DNA from 3 places in the Paenibacillus sp. 7523-1 genome. Region 3 is predicted to be linked to each of the others. Evidence: predicted binding sites of a transcription regulator. Region 3 holds the regulator's gene; each other region holds the start of a gene.
What was found. Region 3 encodes Rex, which represses fermentation and respiration genes when NADH is low (regulators of the CRP and FNR family bind a similar motif). Its sites were predicted from a motif close to TTGTGAAATATTTCACAA; they were not measured.

Region 1 (5,018 bases), on a different contig from region 3:
CCAACCTGATTCCGTCCATGAGTGACAAGATGTTATCTGAACGGATGAAAGATCTGGAGAGTGAAGGTATTCTGATTCGTCATGTTTATCCCGAGACACCGGTTCGTATTGAATACGAGCTAACAGAAAAAGGGAAAGCTTTGCAGCCAGTAATGAACCAAATTCAGGACTGGGCAGAGCAATGGGTAGATTAAACGATTCATATGTCCAGGCTCAATGATGTGACCTGACAACAGAGAGCTCTTGATTTCGCTGAAATCAGGAGTTTTTTGTCTTATATGTTTAATCAGTCATCATAGCTTGTCAGTTCAATATACAGGAATGTAGAAAGAAACCACCTTTTTCCTGCAGGTCTTGCACATATTGACAGAAGTTATAGTATAATTTAAGAAAAATGGCCGCAGGCGGCCGGAGCGAGGAGGCCACTTGTCATGAGAGAAGAAAGCTTATCCCGTGAAGTACGCTACGGCAAACAAGATATTGCGGAACTTGAGAGCGCATCCATTCAGGTTCATCTGATTTACAAAAAAGCTGCGGAACTGTTTAAATATTATGTTAATCCCCGCGTGGGTAACCAGGACCCAGGGGAAGCAGTTCCACTCGGAAACAGCACTGGGCAGGAAGTGGCTCCGGTCGTCCTGCAAAAGTGGATTCAGACATCGTCAGGCTGGAAATGCATTGGTTGTGAGTTAAGATACCCGGGATCTGTGCAGGATAAGCTGGATGATGATTTTCCACGTGGTCAGCTTATTGGAGCTGCGGGGAAACGAAGATATGTGAAACCCGAAATGCTAATTCAAGCCATTGTATGGTCTCAATATGAAAAAATCAGGCTGCTGGCACCCTGGCTTGGTGATGAAGCTTTTTATACCACAGAAGAGCTGGATGTCATCGCCCGGTACATTGTACCGACATACTTCTCAGAACGTCCCCTGCATGAGCAGGGCAAGCTCTTCAAAATTCACCATCCGTACAGTCAGATCCGGCTGTATCAGGAATACGTAACAGCTCCTACATTCTGTGTACAGATGGATGGAGAGCTGCTCGAAGGGCGACTTTTGACAGGAGTATATGTGTCGGAGGAACAGTTCCATGGGCTTAATCCGTACCTGAAAAATGGGGACGGGGGCCGGACTTATATGCAGGCTTGTGTTCAATAGAGGGTAATTAAATATAAGGGTTGAACGATCCAAACGAAGGAGCCCGCATGCGGGCTCTTTGTGCTGCAGGAAGGAATATGGAAGAAAAGTAACGGCATTGACACTTTTTTTGAATGAATATTGTGCCATAATAGAGGTTATGGACAACAGGGTGAAGATTTTACGCAGGGTGGTGTTACCGACATGATGAAGAAGTTCCCCGGTTACATCGGTTTATGTTTGCTTATCATGGCAATTCTAGCCGGATGTACAGAGACACAGCCTTCTGAACAGCCGGTGGTCAAGGAGACCGATACTTCCAATACCATTACCGTTGCTGTCGATGGAAGCACTTTTTTGCCTGATGCAACGAAGTCGATCAAGAGGGATTTTAGTGAAGGACTCACGCTAAAGAAGGCGCTATTGAACAGTGGTCTGGTTGATTTTACGGCCGACGGCAAGCGGATTCAATCCGTAGGGGAAGTTTCACTTGATTCCTCGCTAAGCTGGGCAGTTAAGCTAAACGGCAAGGATATTGATCCGGAAAATTGGGGCATGGAGCTTCATGCCAAGGATGAAGTGATCATTTACGTAAAAGCCGCCGACAGTAAAGGAGAAGGTGTTGCATATCAGACAACCCTGCTCAAGATCAGCGGCGGCAATATTATGCCAGACCTTAATCGTCAATATGCGGGTGTCTATATCCAGGAGTGCACGGTTCGGGATGTGCTTAAGTCCAGCGGCATCGTCAGAATGTCGGAAAATAACAAATACGTCGTTTCGGTTGAAAATGTTGTTCCACGCATGAATCAGCGTTGGGTGATCATGGTGAATGACAAGGAACTGATGGAAAACGGTTTGGATATGAAGTTGAATCCACGGGATGCGGTTAAATTACAGTTAACGGCATCTTAAACATAATTATAAAAGCCCGGACCTCTGCAGGAGGACGGGCTTTTTTCATGTCACTTATAGATTAAGCTCATTACTGAAAGGTGATGACTCCAAGCACTTAATGCTTAGATGCGGCAGATTTCATTGGGACATAATTCACAATGGCAGATGCCTTGGAGCATCTTCAGGTCCTTGATAACAATCATGCCGTTATCATATTCAATAGCATCTTTTTTGCGCAGATCGCTAAGCATGCGGTTCACACTTTCGCGGGTAGCTCCAATCATGTTGGACAGATCCGTGTGGGTAATTTTTTTATGAATAATCACGTGATCGCCGTGAGGCTCCCCATAAGAATTGGACAACCGGATCAAGGTGGAACAGAGCGCACCAGGTTTGCCGTATAACATCAGGTCACGGAATTTGGTTTGAGTTAAGCGGTGATGAATGCCCATCCACTTCATAAAATCAATGGCGAAGTCACAATGCTGACAGATCAGCATCTCCAGGTCTTTGTGCTCCAGTACACCGATTTCACTGTCTTCCAGCACTTCGGCCGAGAACGTATGCTTGGAACCGAAGAACGGATCTGCCTGACCAATCATATCACCGGACTGGTACATGTACATGATAAGCTCTTTGCCTTCATCCGTTGATTTCGTGATCTGTGCACGGCCCCTTTTCATATAATAAAGCTTGTCGGACACATCACCTTCCCAATACAGGTGGGTCCCTTCAGGAAAGGTACGGTCTTTCATGGTTACGAGCAGATGATTGAAATTCACTTCCGAGAAACAGTTGGTATTGCCGCGTTTTTCCATGACACTCAGTTGTTCTCTCATAAGTCTATCTCCCCTTTGTATCCACCGGAGGGGGATTACAATCATGCAGTCCGCACTCCGTGGTTCGCCGCAACCGTTACCGTCCTTATTAGGTCATCTCCGCCGGGGAGGACGGTACAAATTGCGGTGGTTCAATTTTTAAGTTCAGTATATACCTAATCTTACCGTTTGAGGGGCATGGAAAGGGGGCAAAAATGGCGAAATTTCAAACATTGTGATTAAATTCACTTTGGAGAGGGAAGGCTGCATTTAACAGCTATATAGTTTAAATAGGAAGTGAAAATGACCAGTGGACGGAACTCCAAAAAAACTTAAATTAAATTTGTTATACTTTGTGAAAATAATCACATAATTAACCTTTTCGACATGTTACGATGTGTACGTAAAGAAGAGAGACAAACCAAAAAAACAATACGAACCTTTAGGAGGATGAGGGAGATGGCTGTAAAGAACGAAGTCGCCCCAACAAAAGAACCGACAGCAGGTCAGTATATTCAAACGTTAATTGACAAAGCGAATAAAGCACACGCAGCATTCATGTCCATGGATCAAAAACAGATTGACCGCATTGTGCAAGCCATGGCACTGGCAGGCCTGGACAAACACATGATGCTTGCCAAAATGGCGGTGGAAGAAACCGGTCGCGGAGTGTATGAGGATAAAATCACCAAAAATATCTTTGCAACAGAATATGTATACCACAGCATCAAATATGACAAAACCGTAGGTGTTATTGAAGATAACGAGTATGAAAGCTTCCAGAAAATAGCGGAGCCAGTCGGCATTATCATGGGAATTACCCCGGTGACCAATCCGACATCCACCACAATGTTCAAAGCGTTGATTTCCATCAAAACACGTAACCCAATCATCTTTGGTTTCCACCCTTCAGCTCAGAACTGCAGCCGCGAAGCCGCCAAAATTTTGCTCGAAGCCGCGGTGAAGCATGGTGCTCCGGCCGACTGTATCCAGTGGATTGATGATCCTTCCATGGACCGCACGAATGCATTGATGAATCATAACGATGTGGCGCTCATTCTGGCGACAGGTGGCTCAGCAATGGTACGCGCAGCGTACAGCTGTGGTAAACCGGCACTCGGCGTGGGACCAGGGAACGTACCTTGCTTTATTGAGAAAACGGCAGATATCAATCAGGCTGTAACGGATCTGATCTTGTCCAAGTCATTCGACAACGGTATGATCTGCGCATCCGAGCAAGCGGTCATCATCGAAGAACCGATCTTCGATCAGGTGAAAAAGAAAATGATTGCGAACGGTTGTTATTTCGTCAACAAGGATGAAGCTGCGAAATTGACAGCAGGTGCCATCAATGCGGAGAAATGTGCGGTTAACCCGGCGATTGTCGGTCAATCGGCAGTAACCATTGCACAAATGTGTGGTATCGAGGTTCCGGCTGGCACCAAAATTCTTGTAACAGAGATTGAAGGCGTCGGCACCAAGTTCCCGCTGTCTGCAGAGAAATTAAGTCCGGTACTGGCTTGTTACAAAGTAAAAACGGCAGCTGAAGGGATTGAGCGTGCTGCGGAAGTGGTTGCTTTTGGCGGCATGGGTCACTCCTCCGTTATTCACTCGAATAATGAAGAAGTCATAAGCAAATTTGCGGATCGTCTGCAAACGGGACGGATTATCGTGAATTCGCCATCCACACACGGCGCCATTGGGGACATCTACAACACCAACATGCCGTCATTGACCCTGGGATGCGGTTCATATGGTCGTAACTCGACCTCATCGAATGTCACTGCCGTTAATTTAATCAACGTGAAAAGGGTGGCTCGCCGTACCGTGAATATGCAATGGTTCAAAGTGCCAAACAAAGTGTACTTCGAAAAAGGAGCGACGCAGTATCTGGCCAAAATGCCTGATATTACTCGCGTAGCCATCGTTACGGATGCCATGATGGTCAAACTGGGCTATGTGGAAAAAGTGGAGCATTATCTGCGTCAACGCCAAATGCCGGTGGCAATCGAAGTATTCTCGGATGTAGAGCCCGATCCATCAACCACAACGGTAGACCGTGGTACGGAAATGATGCGCCGCTTCCAGCCTGATTGCATTATCGCTCTTGGTGGTGGATCACCAATGGACGCTGCCAAAGCCATGTGGTTGTTCTATGAATATC
Region 2 (5,018 bases), on a different contig from region 3:
GCTGTGCACCCCAAACTGTAGGCACACCGCCGTTTTTAATTTGAGCTTTCAATGTATATGCGATTCCTTGATCCAAGGCTGAAGCCAGTTTCGACCTTGTATCCTCACTCAGAATATCGTTGTTGAAGCCTTTACGCTTCTCAATGATATCGTCGATGAGCACCATGGTTCGCACCATGGCATTGTCATTATATGTAACGCTGTCGGAGTAATTGCTCCGCTGTGGATAAACCTGAGGCCATCCGCCTGAAGGATATTGGGAGACGAGGATAAAATCCACCGCTTTGCGGACACTGTCCCGGAAGAGGGGGTTGCCCGTCTTTTCATACATATCAGCCAGGAAGCGGATCTCGGTTGTAGTTGCATCATTATCAAACGTTCCGAGCTCTACGCCTTTGGGATCTTTCCAATCCGAACGCGGTGTCACGCCATCCCATGAAGACTTGTACTTCTCCTCCATTGCTTTGAAGAATCCACCATGCGGCAGCTGCCAGGACACGATGTTTAGCGCATAAGCAGTGTCCTTGGCCAAGTCTCCCGTAGAGAACGTACTGTAATCCCTGAACTTATTCAGTAGTGAAGATACATCAACCCCTGCAGAAGTTTTGGAGGATAACACCTCCGTTTTAATGGTGACAGGCGGGGAATCTGCAAAAGCAACAACGGGCCTGGCGATATCTGCGGTCAACATGGCGATGATTGCCGTGACAGGAACCAGTGTTAATGAAACAGAGATGGAACGTTTCTTCAAATGAATGCCTCCCAACATAATTGGTATTCTATTCATATAAAATCCAAATAAAGGGTCGATATCATTGTAAGCGCTTTCTAATACAAAAATCAACTGATAACTTAAAATTTATATTTGTTATTACTCACCGATCAACCGCTAGCCTAACTATGCGGTGAGGATGAAGGCCTTTTTACTCCAAAAGGTTCAATAGCATAAACAGTTATTAGTCAGGGGACAATAGGTCTTAGAGGTTGAGGCAACGGGTCGTCCGCAGGGGAGATATCCTATTTTTTAAATATTTTTAAGAAAACACTTGTAATGTGAAAAAGATCACATTATAATGAGTACATGAAGTGAAATAAATCACAAAGTCACCAAGTTGGTAGTGAATATTTTCACATAATCGTTTAGTTTCATTAGTGAATGTATTCACAAGAGAGTAAAACCATTGTCGACTTAAATTCCAGGAATCAATCGCAGCAAACTGATAAATGAAGCACATATATTTTATAACTCCAAGGGGGACCTTTATTATGAAAATCGCAGTTATCGGATGTACACATGCAGGAACCGCAGCTATTATCAATACCGCCAAATTGTACCCGGATGCTACCATCACGGTGTATGAGCGCAATGACAACATTTCCTTCCTGTCTTGCGGTATTGCCCTTTATGTCGGCGGGGTTGTGAAGGATCCGGATGGACTGTTCTACTCTTCGCCAAACCAGTTGGCTGAGCTGGGTGTAGTCACCAAGATGCTGCATGAGGTTACAGCAGTGGATGCCGCGAATCATAAACTTCAGGCTAAAAACCTGAAAACAGGGGAAGAATTTGAGGATACGTTCGACAAGCTCATCGTGACAACAGGTTCATGGCCTGTCGTTCCAAAACTTGAGGGGATCGAGATGGAGAACATCTTGCTCTGCAAAAACTACAACCATTCCAATACGATCATCGAAAAAGCCAAAGAAGCCAAACGCGTTACCGTTGTCGGTGCAGGGTACATCGGTATTGAACTGGTTGAAGCATTCCAAATGAACGGTAAGGAAGTCACCTTGATCGATAGTGTGGACCGGATTCTCAATAAGTATCTGGACCCCGAGTTTACAGATGCCATTGAGGACACACTGACTGAACGCGGGATCAAGCTTGCACTGGGCCAGACGGTACAGAAATTCACCGGAGAGAATGGCAAGGTAACGAAGGTGATCACATCGAAAGGTGAATTCGAGACAGACCTCGTAATCCTGTGCATCGGTTTCCGTCCAAATACCGAATTGCTCAAAGGCCAGGTGGATATGCTGCCGAACGGCGCAATTATCGTGGATAAATATATGCAAACAAGCCAAAAAGACGTGTTCGCTGCAGGTGACAGCTGTGCCATTCACTATAATCCGACAGGCAAGGCTTCTTACATTCCACTGGCGACCAATGCCGTAAGAATGGGTACATTGGTAGCTCGTAACCTGGTTCGTCCAACAACGCCGTACATGGGTACACAAGGGACATCAGGAATTAAAATTTACGACCAGAATATTGCAGGTACAGGACTAACCGAAACATCTGCTACAGATGACGGGCTGGTGGTGGAAGCTGTAACGCTTGAAGATGCTTATCGTCCAGAGTTCATGCCAACGGCTGAGAAACTGCTGCTCAAAGTCATTTACGAACAGGCGACACGCCGCATCGTCGGAGCACAGGTGATGTCCAAGGCGGATCTGACACAGTCGATCAATACAATCTCGGTTTGCATTCAGAACAACATGACCGTAGATGAGCTCGCCTTCATCGACTTCTTCTTCCAACCGCATTACAACAAACCATGGAACTTCCTGAATTCGGCTGGTCTTCAGGCTTTGCCTCCAGTAGAAGTAAAAGCACCAGCGATGGTTTAAATAAATAAATCCGGGAACTGCCGCAGAAATGCGGCAGTTTTTTATATAACTTGATGTAGTTGGTTCTAGAAATGGGTGCTATATTTAACAACAGGTTAGAGGTCAACCGCAATAGATATGAACATGAAGGAGAGGTTCACAACATGCTTACAAATACAGTATCCGAGCTCAAAGTTCTGCTACAATCCGTACCTCGCTCGTTTCTTGCGCTGAATCCAAATGAACTTGTACAGCCACGCATGGAAGGGAAATGGTCCCGTCTTCAGATTCTTGGTCATTTATGTGATTCGGCTCTTCATAACGTAAGTAGGTTTGTCCAAATGCAGCATCAGACCGAACCATTGTCTATAACGCCTTATCATCAAGACCAATGGGTAGAGAGCCAACAATATGTCAGTGCACCGATTGAAGAGGTGTTAAATCTCTGGATCAGTCTGAATCAGTCCGTCATTCGTGTTCTATCCAGCATGCCGGAAACAGGGGAATCAGCGACGTGTGTCTTACCTGATGGAAGTGTGGTTACGATGGAGTGGCTGGCACAAGATTACGTCCAGCATCTGAAGCACCATCTGCAGCAGATTTTTGGTGAACATCATAACCTGGGAACAGAATAAGTAACCAACCAGCTGCACTCAAGCAAGAGAGCACGGAAGCTGGAACAAGGGACTTTTAGGACTTTGTGATAAAAGTAACAAACCTGCCGAACCCTTCGCGATACAATGAACATATCAACGATGTAAGCTGATTTCGTTCATGAATAGTGAAGGAGAGGATGGCATGGCGGCAAAGACACCTCTTGAGGTTGCACAATATACGGTGAACACAGGGATGAAGAAAGGACAGAACCAGGTGTCCTCTGTGCTTGTTCTCAGTTTCCTGGCAGGGGCTTTTATTGCGCTTGGCTTCCTGCTGGATATTCGCGTGATTGCCTCCGCCCCGGCGGAATGGGGCAGCTTGGTTAACCTGATCGGTGCAGCGGTATTCCCTGTAGGCTTGATCATGGTATTGATTGGCGGGGGAGAACTCCTGACAGGCAATATGATGGCAGTACCGCTTGCTACGCTAGCCCGTAAACTGTCCGTAGGCAGCATGTTGAAGAATCTTACTCTGGTCACGATCGGGAACTTTTTGGGTGCGTTGTTCGTGGCATATGCGTTCGGGCATGTGCTTGGTCTCACAGGAGAAGGAGTATATCTGACCAAGGTCGTGGATATGGCAGGTCACAAGTTGCATGACGGCTTTCTACAGGCGTTTATATCCGGAATCGGGTGTAACTGGCTGGTAGCCCTGGCGGTGTGGCTGTCTTACGCTTCGGATACGATGAGCGGCAAGGTGCTCGGCATCTGGTTTCCGACCATGGCCTTTGTCGCTATTGGATTTCAGCACGTGGTTGCCAATATGTTTCTTATTCCGGCTGCCATCTTCGAAGGACACTACTCATGGGGGCAGTACATCATAAACTTTATCCCGGTATGGCTCGGTAATCTGACGGGAGGCGCATTGTTCGTTGCGGCTGCCTACTGGATGGTGTACCTGCGGAAGACGGAACCCGAGGTCAAAGCGGTTGTTCAGCCAGTAGAGCCGGAGGCCAGACCGATGTGGAGCAAACAGGCATAATTGCTCGTACAATTTCAACTTCTGAATATATTAAAGCGATCCCTTACTGCCATGAGGTCACGGTGTATGTTATACCGTAAGCCGGCGAAGATGGGATCGCTTTTTTTGCAGACAAAATAAATTCGCCATGACAAGGTTCGGGGGAACGAAACCTGTTCATGGCGAATTTCGGGAGTGGTCCATGATATGGCATGAGGAGGAAGTGGGGAAACACTAACCTAATGCCTTGTTTTTAATTTACCCCTGAAATTCGAGGATGAATCATAGGGCCAAAACTTTTTTTGGAATAAAAGCATCAGGCCTGAAACGCGGAAAACATGACTGTTCTCTTTACGCCATTACCTCCAAAATTATATGATGTAAGGATAGATTTAATTGGGGAGGACTTGTACATATGATCGATCAGGAGAATGGCGTGTTTCCGGCGGTTTGCCCGCTTGACTGCCCGGATACTTGCGGCCTGCTGCTTCATAAGGAGAACGGTAAAATCGTGAAGGTGACGGGGAACCCTGACCATCCGATTACAAAAGGTGCCATCTGCAATAAAGTCAGAAACATGGCAGAGCGGGTATATCATCCCGAACGGCTGCAATATCCAATGAGACGTGTCGGCGCGAAAGGTGAAGGCAAGTTCGAACGTATAAGCTGGGATGAGGCTATCCATGAGATTACGGGAAAATTCAAATCGATATCCGCGAAGTACGGCTCGGAGAGTATTCTGCCATACAGCTTCTACGGCAACATGGGGATTCTTGGAGTAGATGGGATGGATC
Region 3 (5,018 bases):
TGCTGTTTTCTCCAGGCTTACCCCTTCCATAAGAGGTTTATTTACCGCATGGAGCTCTAAAATATGTTTTCTGCCCTTCTTGTCAGGAAGGTCCACCTGGATATGACGGTCAAAACGTCCCGGACGAGTTAAGGCGCTGTCCAGCATTTCCTTACGGTTTGTTGCCGCAATTACGAGAATGCGAGGTGTATCGGATGTATAAATTCCGTCCATTTCCGTCAACAGCTGATTGAGCGTCTGGTCATACTCACGCTGTTGACCGCCTTCACGTTTACCACCAATAACATCAATCTCATCGATAAAGATAATGGCGTTCTCTTTGTTTTCTTTGGCTGCACGTGTTCTAGCATCACGAAACAAATCACGGATTCTTCCTGCACCTACGCCGACGTACATTTCTACAAACTCACTGCCTGAAGCGGCAACGAATACGGAATCGGTATAATGTGCAGCCGCTTTGGCCATCAGGGTTTTCCCTGTTCCCGGAGGGCCCGTAAGCAGGATCCCCTTCAATGGACGAATACCGAACTTCTGAATTTCTTCATGTTTGATGAGAAAATCAAGAGCTTCCCGCAGCTCCTGCTTGGCACTATCCTGGCCGCCAATTTCCTCAAACGTCAGTTTGGATGGTCCTTTTTTCTTGCGCTTACGTTCCTGACCCGCTCCAACCGTAATGCCTCCACGCATCTGCATCATAAGCAGCAATCCGCCCACAACCGCTGCTGCGATCAGAATCGGAAAGATATTCACACCAATAAAAGCAAGAAAGATAATCAACACGGGGACAAAACCAATGGCAACTTCCTTCGTCCATTTAGGCATTAGGCCACACTCCTATCTGGCCGGGTACACGCGGCAGAATAATAAACTTGCTGGCATCTCCGTCTCTAAGACTTACATATACGTTATTATCATCCATGGCTGTATTCACTTGAATACCATTGGTCGCCATCTTGGATAATGTTGGTGTTATTTCGGTATACTGCTTGTTCTCCATCGCCTGAGCAACGGTAAACATCGCATCGCCCCACCAGTTCTCCAGGGCTTCGTTCGAATGATCAACGACATCAAGTTTCAATGAGCGAGAGCCGATCAGGGTCTGTCCTTCTTTCTGAATATATTGAACCAATCTGCCCAAATCTACATTTGGCTGCAAATCAAGTTTCAATTGTACATCATTGCGGTTAATAGTTAACTGAACATCATTAACCCCTTCATACTGGGTTACCATTTTTTCAATCGGATTCTGCATGGCCACCTGACGATACACAAACCAACCTCCAAACAACACAACGGCTGAAATGACGGCAGTTAAAGCAATAGGCAATACTTTTAGCTTCAAGTGAGTTTCCCCTCCCAAATTTTTGGCCCATCCCTATAGCTTATAGGCATAATATGAATTGTGTACGAATGACCTGTGATGTGCCCAACAGGTTTTATTCCTGTTTGATGTAACCTTGAATACATATTTGAGTATATCACATCGTATATACAATTTCGAAGGCGAAAATATGAATAAATTATTAATTTTAACTATTCAAATCCAGAATATTTTTCGAGATACGCCAAAAAACCGGATCAGGCGGGGTTCCGTCTGCCGGTTCTTTGAAGATTTTACCTAAAAATCTCTGAATATATGTTAACTGTTTGGAATCGTATAGACCAAGTCAACCTGTTCTCCATTGCTGAAGCGATAGAATCGATAATAGTTGTGCGTATCATCATTGTAATAAACTTGCCATACATAGACGCCATTGACGACTCCAGGCATAATTCGTTTGATCTCTCCGCCCGGTACGTCAGAGCTGAATCGATTGCGGACTTGTGCTTCCGATAACCCGTTCTGCAACAATTCACTGTGCACAGCATTACTTCCTGTGACCGGTTTATTGCTTGCATCAAATTTTACCCAGACAGCGATGTCCTGATTATCTTTATTTTTGGCCATCATCGTCCAGTAAATGTTATCTTCGCCTTCCTTTTGACCCCAAACGTATTTTCGAAGATCCTCATAAGAAGTTATCCCGAGCTGCTCCTGTGCCGCTTGAATAGCTAGCGCTTCTTCGTTGCGCTGGTCCTGGGTAATATAGACATAGAAGCGCTGTAATCCAAACAAAATCAAAACCAGGATGAGCAGCGAGATCCAGATCCATTTCTTTTTTCTTTTCAAAAGCCGAACTTCCTTTCCCCTTATGACGCTGCTGCTATTCTGAAATTAACGGGCGAGCAGTCCGTCAAATGCAAGTTGAGACTCGCGCAGAATGCGCTCTTCATCCATAGTAAGACATTCACCATGTTTCACCAGCTGTTTGCCGTCAACCCATACATGCTCCACATCCTTGGCTGAAGCCGAGTAAATGGTATGAGAAATCAGATCCGTGTGCGGATAGAAGTGTGCTTGTTCAATATTTAGTGCAATGAAATCAGCCTTCATGCCTACTTGGAGTGCTCCCGTATTGTTCAGGAAGATGGATTTGGCACCATACCCCGTTCCGAGCAGCAGCGCTTCCCCCGCTGGTACCGCTGTTGGGTCACCGGATACGCCCTTATGAATCAAAGCAGCCAGTCTCATCTCTTCAAACATATCCAGGTTGTTGTTGCTTGCAGGTCCGTCTGTTCCCAGAGATACGGTTACTCCAGCTTTCAGCAGATCCGGAACTCGCGCAACACCCGAAGCAAGCTTCAGGTTGCTTCCCGGATTGTGAGAGACCGCTACATCATGGCGTGCCAGAATTTCAATCTCCTCATCATTCAAATGTACAGCGTGAGCTACGAGAGAAGGACGAGAGAAGAAACCGAGCTTTTCCAAATGTGCTACTGGACGCAGACCATAATCCGTTACATTCTGTTCGACTTCGCGAAGGGTTTCCGACATATGGGTGTGCAGCGGCAGATCCAAATCATGTGCAACCTGTACCAGCTTCTCTATGTAATCCGGAGGGCAAGTATACGGCGCATGCGGTGAGATGATCGTCGTAATTCGACCACCAGCCTGTCCGTTCCACTCGCGTGCAAACGCAGCCGATTCCTGCAGTTTGCGCATTTGCTCTTCTTCAGAACAGAGACCAATGACACCACGTGCCAATGCGGCACGAATACCGGATTGTTCAACCACTTTTGCCACCTGATCCATATGATCATACATATCCAGGAATGCCGTTGTTCCGCCTTTCAGCATTTCTAATACAGAAAGGGAGGTACCCCAATACACGTCCTCAGACGTCATTTTAGCCTCCATAGGCCACATTTTCTCCTGAAGCCATACTTGCAGGGCCAGATCGTCCCCGTGACCTCTCAGAAGCGACATGGCTGCGTGACCATGCGTATTGATCAGACCCGGCAAAAAGACCAGTCCTTTGCCATCAACCTTCGGCAGGTTCTCATCTCCATCTTGCAGTGTCTCACCAATATGCACAATCTTGTCGTCTTCAACGACCATATATCCTTGAACTACAGTCCATTCCGTACCACTATTTACAGCAAATTTGCCGTTATGAATTACCCATCTATTTGTCGTCATCTTCCTCGTCGTCCTTTCCGTTCTCCAGATAATAAGCCAGGCTAAGCAGATCCGTTGTAAAATCAGCATGATGAATACGGACGTGCGGTGGTGTTTTCAAGATGGTTGGTGCAAAGTTCAGAATCGCTTCAATGCCGGATTCCACGAGCTGATCGGCTACGTTCTGAGCTTCGGTATCCGGAACGGTAATGATGCCAATACGAATATTATCTTTTTTGACCGAATCCGTTAGTTCATTCATGGGCTGTACCTTCAAGCTGTTAATCTGACTGCCGATCTTAGGGCCGTATGCATCGAAAACAGCAACAATTTTCATGTTGTCTTTCAGATAGGCATTGTAATTGGATAATGCATGTCCCAAGTTACCCGCCCCGACCAGAGCAACATTGATTTGCTGATCAATTTTCAAGATATGACGGATTTTTTCGATTAGATACGATACGTCATATCCAATGCCTTTGCGACCGAAGTCCCCAAAGTATGCAAGGTCTTTGCGAATCTGGGCAGGATTAAGATCCAGTCGTAGTCCCAGTTCCTGTGATGACACCGTGCCTACCTCACGTTGATGCAGTTCACTCAAATAACGTAAGTAAACAGGCAATCTGCGTACCACAGCTTCCGAAATTTTATCTGATTTCATTACATTGCTCCCCCTTACCAAGGCCACGATAGATAAATAAAAATGTAGCATCCCGCATAACCGTTTTCGTCTCCGAATGAAATTATGCAAGATGCCTTATGAAATATAAAGTTAAAAGTGCTTCAAGAATGAATCACACTCTAATAAAGTTTACAGCGAGAAGCCCTTATTACGCAACGACGTCATACTTAATTCGCCGTAGTTTCATCCTGTGCTGGTGTTTCCAACCACTCGCTAATCCGTGGAACCATCTGTTCAGTCAGCATATGTTCCATTTTGGGACCGGGTAATGAATATAGGAAATACTTTCCGTAATAAGACTCAATCACCCGCGTATCGTAAACGATGACAATGCCCCGATCCTTGGCTGTACGAACAAGTCTGCCGAATCCCTGCTTGAAACGGATGACAGCCTGTGGAACAGACAGCTTCATAAACGGATTCTTTTTCTGCTCCTGCAGCAGTTCACTCTTCGCCTCGACAAGCGGATGGTTCGGCGGCTGGAAGGGCAATCTCACAATGGCCAGACAGGTTAGCGCCTCGCCAGGGATATCCACCCCTTCCCAGAAACTGCTGGTGCCCAGCAGAACGGTTGCTTTTGCATCCTGGAACCTGCGGGTTAACTTGGAACGACTGCCACTATCAACGCCTTGACCCAGCAGCGAAATATCGTTACCCGACAGTGCTTCTTTTAATGGGTCATAGACCTGGCGCAGCATTCGGTATGAAGTAAAGAGCACCATCATACGGCCCCTTGTCGCAATAGCCGTTTCGGCCAGAGATCTTACGAGCATGTCGACAAAGTGAGCATCCCCCACGCTGCCTTTTACACTTGGGAAATCACGAGGGATGACCAGC

Region 1: adhE (bifunctional acetaldehyde-CoA/alcohol dehydrogenase) is a predicted target of Rex. The motif match lies at 3,208-3,225, and genes of this name have one in related genera.
Region 2: CHH60_RS15720 (formate/nitrite transporter family protein) is a predicted target of Rex. The motif match lies at 3,306-3,323, and genes of this name have one in related genera.

Annotation. Positions count from the first base shown of each region.
Region 1 is NZ_NPBR01000009.1:110,096-115,113, reverse strand. It holds gene CHH60_RS11485 (winged helix-turn-helix transcriptional regulator) at 1-194, shown strand, start outside; gene CHH60_RS11480 (hypothetical protein) at 432-1,160, shown strand; gene CHH60_RS11475 (hypothetical protein) at 1,344-2,054, shown strand; gene CHH60_RS11470 (Crp/Fnr family transcriptional regulator) at 2,159-2,875, opposite strand; gene adhE (bifunctional acetaldehyde-CoA/alcohol dehydrogenase) at 3,314-5,018, shown strand, end outside.
Region 2 is NZ_NPBR01000013.1:136,395-141,412, reverse strand. It holds gene pelA (pectate lyase) at 1-751, opposite strand, end outside; gene CHH60_RS15730 (FAD-dependent oxidoreductase) at 1,267-2,628, shown strand; gene CHH60_RS15725 (DinB family protein) at 2,772-3,242, shown strand; gene CHH60_RS15720 (formate/nitrite transporter family protein) at 3,406-4,245, shown strand; gene CHH60_RS15715 (molybdopterin-containing oxidoreductase family protein) at 4,640-5,018, shown strand, end outside.
Region 3 is NZ_NPBR01000028.1:103,799-108,816, forward strand. It holds gene CHH60_RS26290 (AAA family ATPase) at 1-822, opposite strand, end outside; gene CHH60_RS26295 (hypothetical protein) at 815-1,342, opposite strand; gene CHH60_RS26300 (hypothetical protein) at 1,640-2,170, opposite strand; gene CHH60_RS26305 (amidohydrolase) at 2,216-3,520, opposite strand; gene CHH60_RS26310 (redox-sensing transcriptional repressor Rex) at 3,507-4,160, opposite strand; gene dinG (ATP-dependent DNA helicase DinG) at 4,349-5,018, opposite strand, start outside.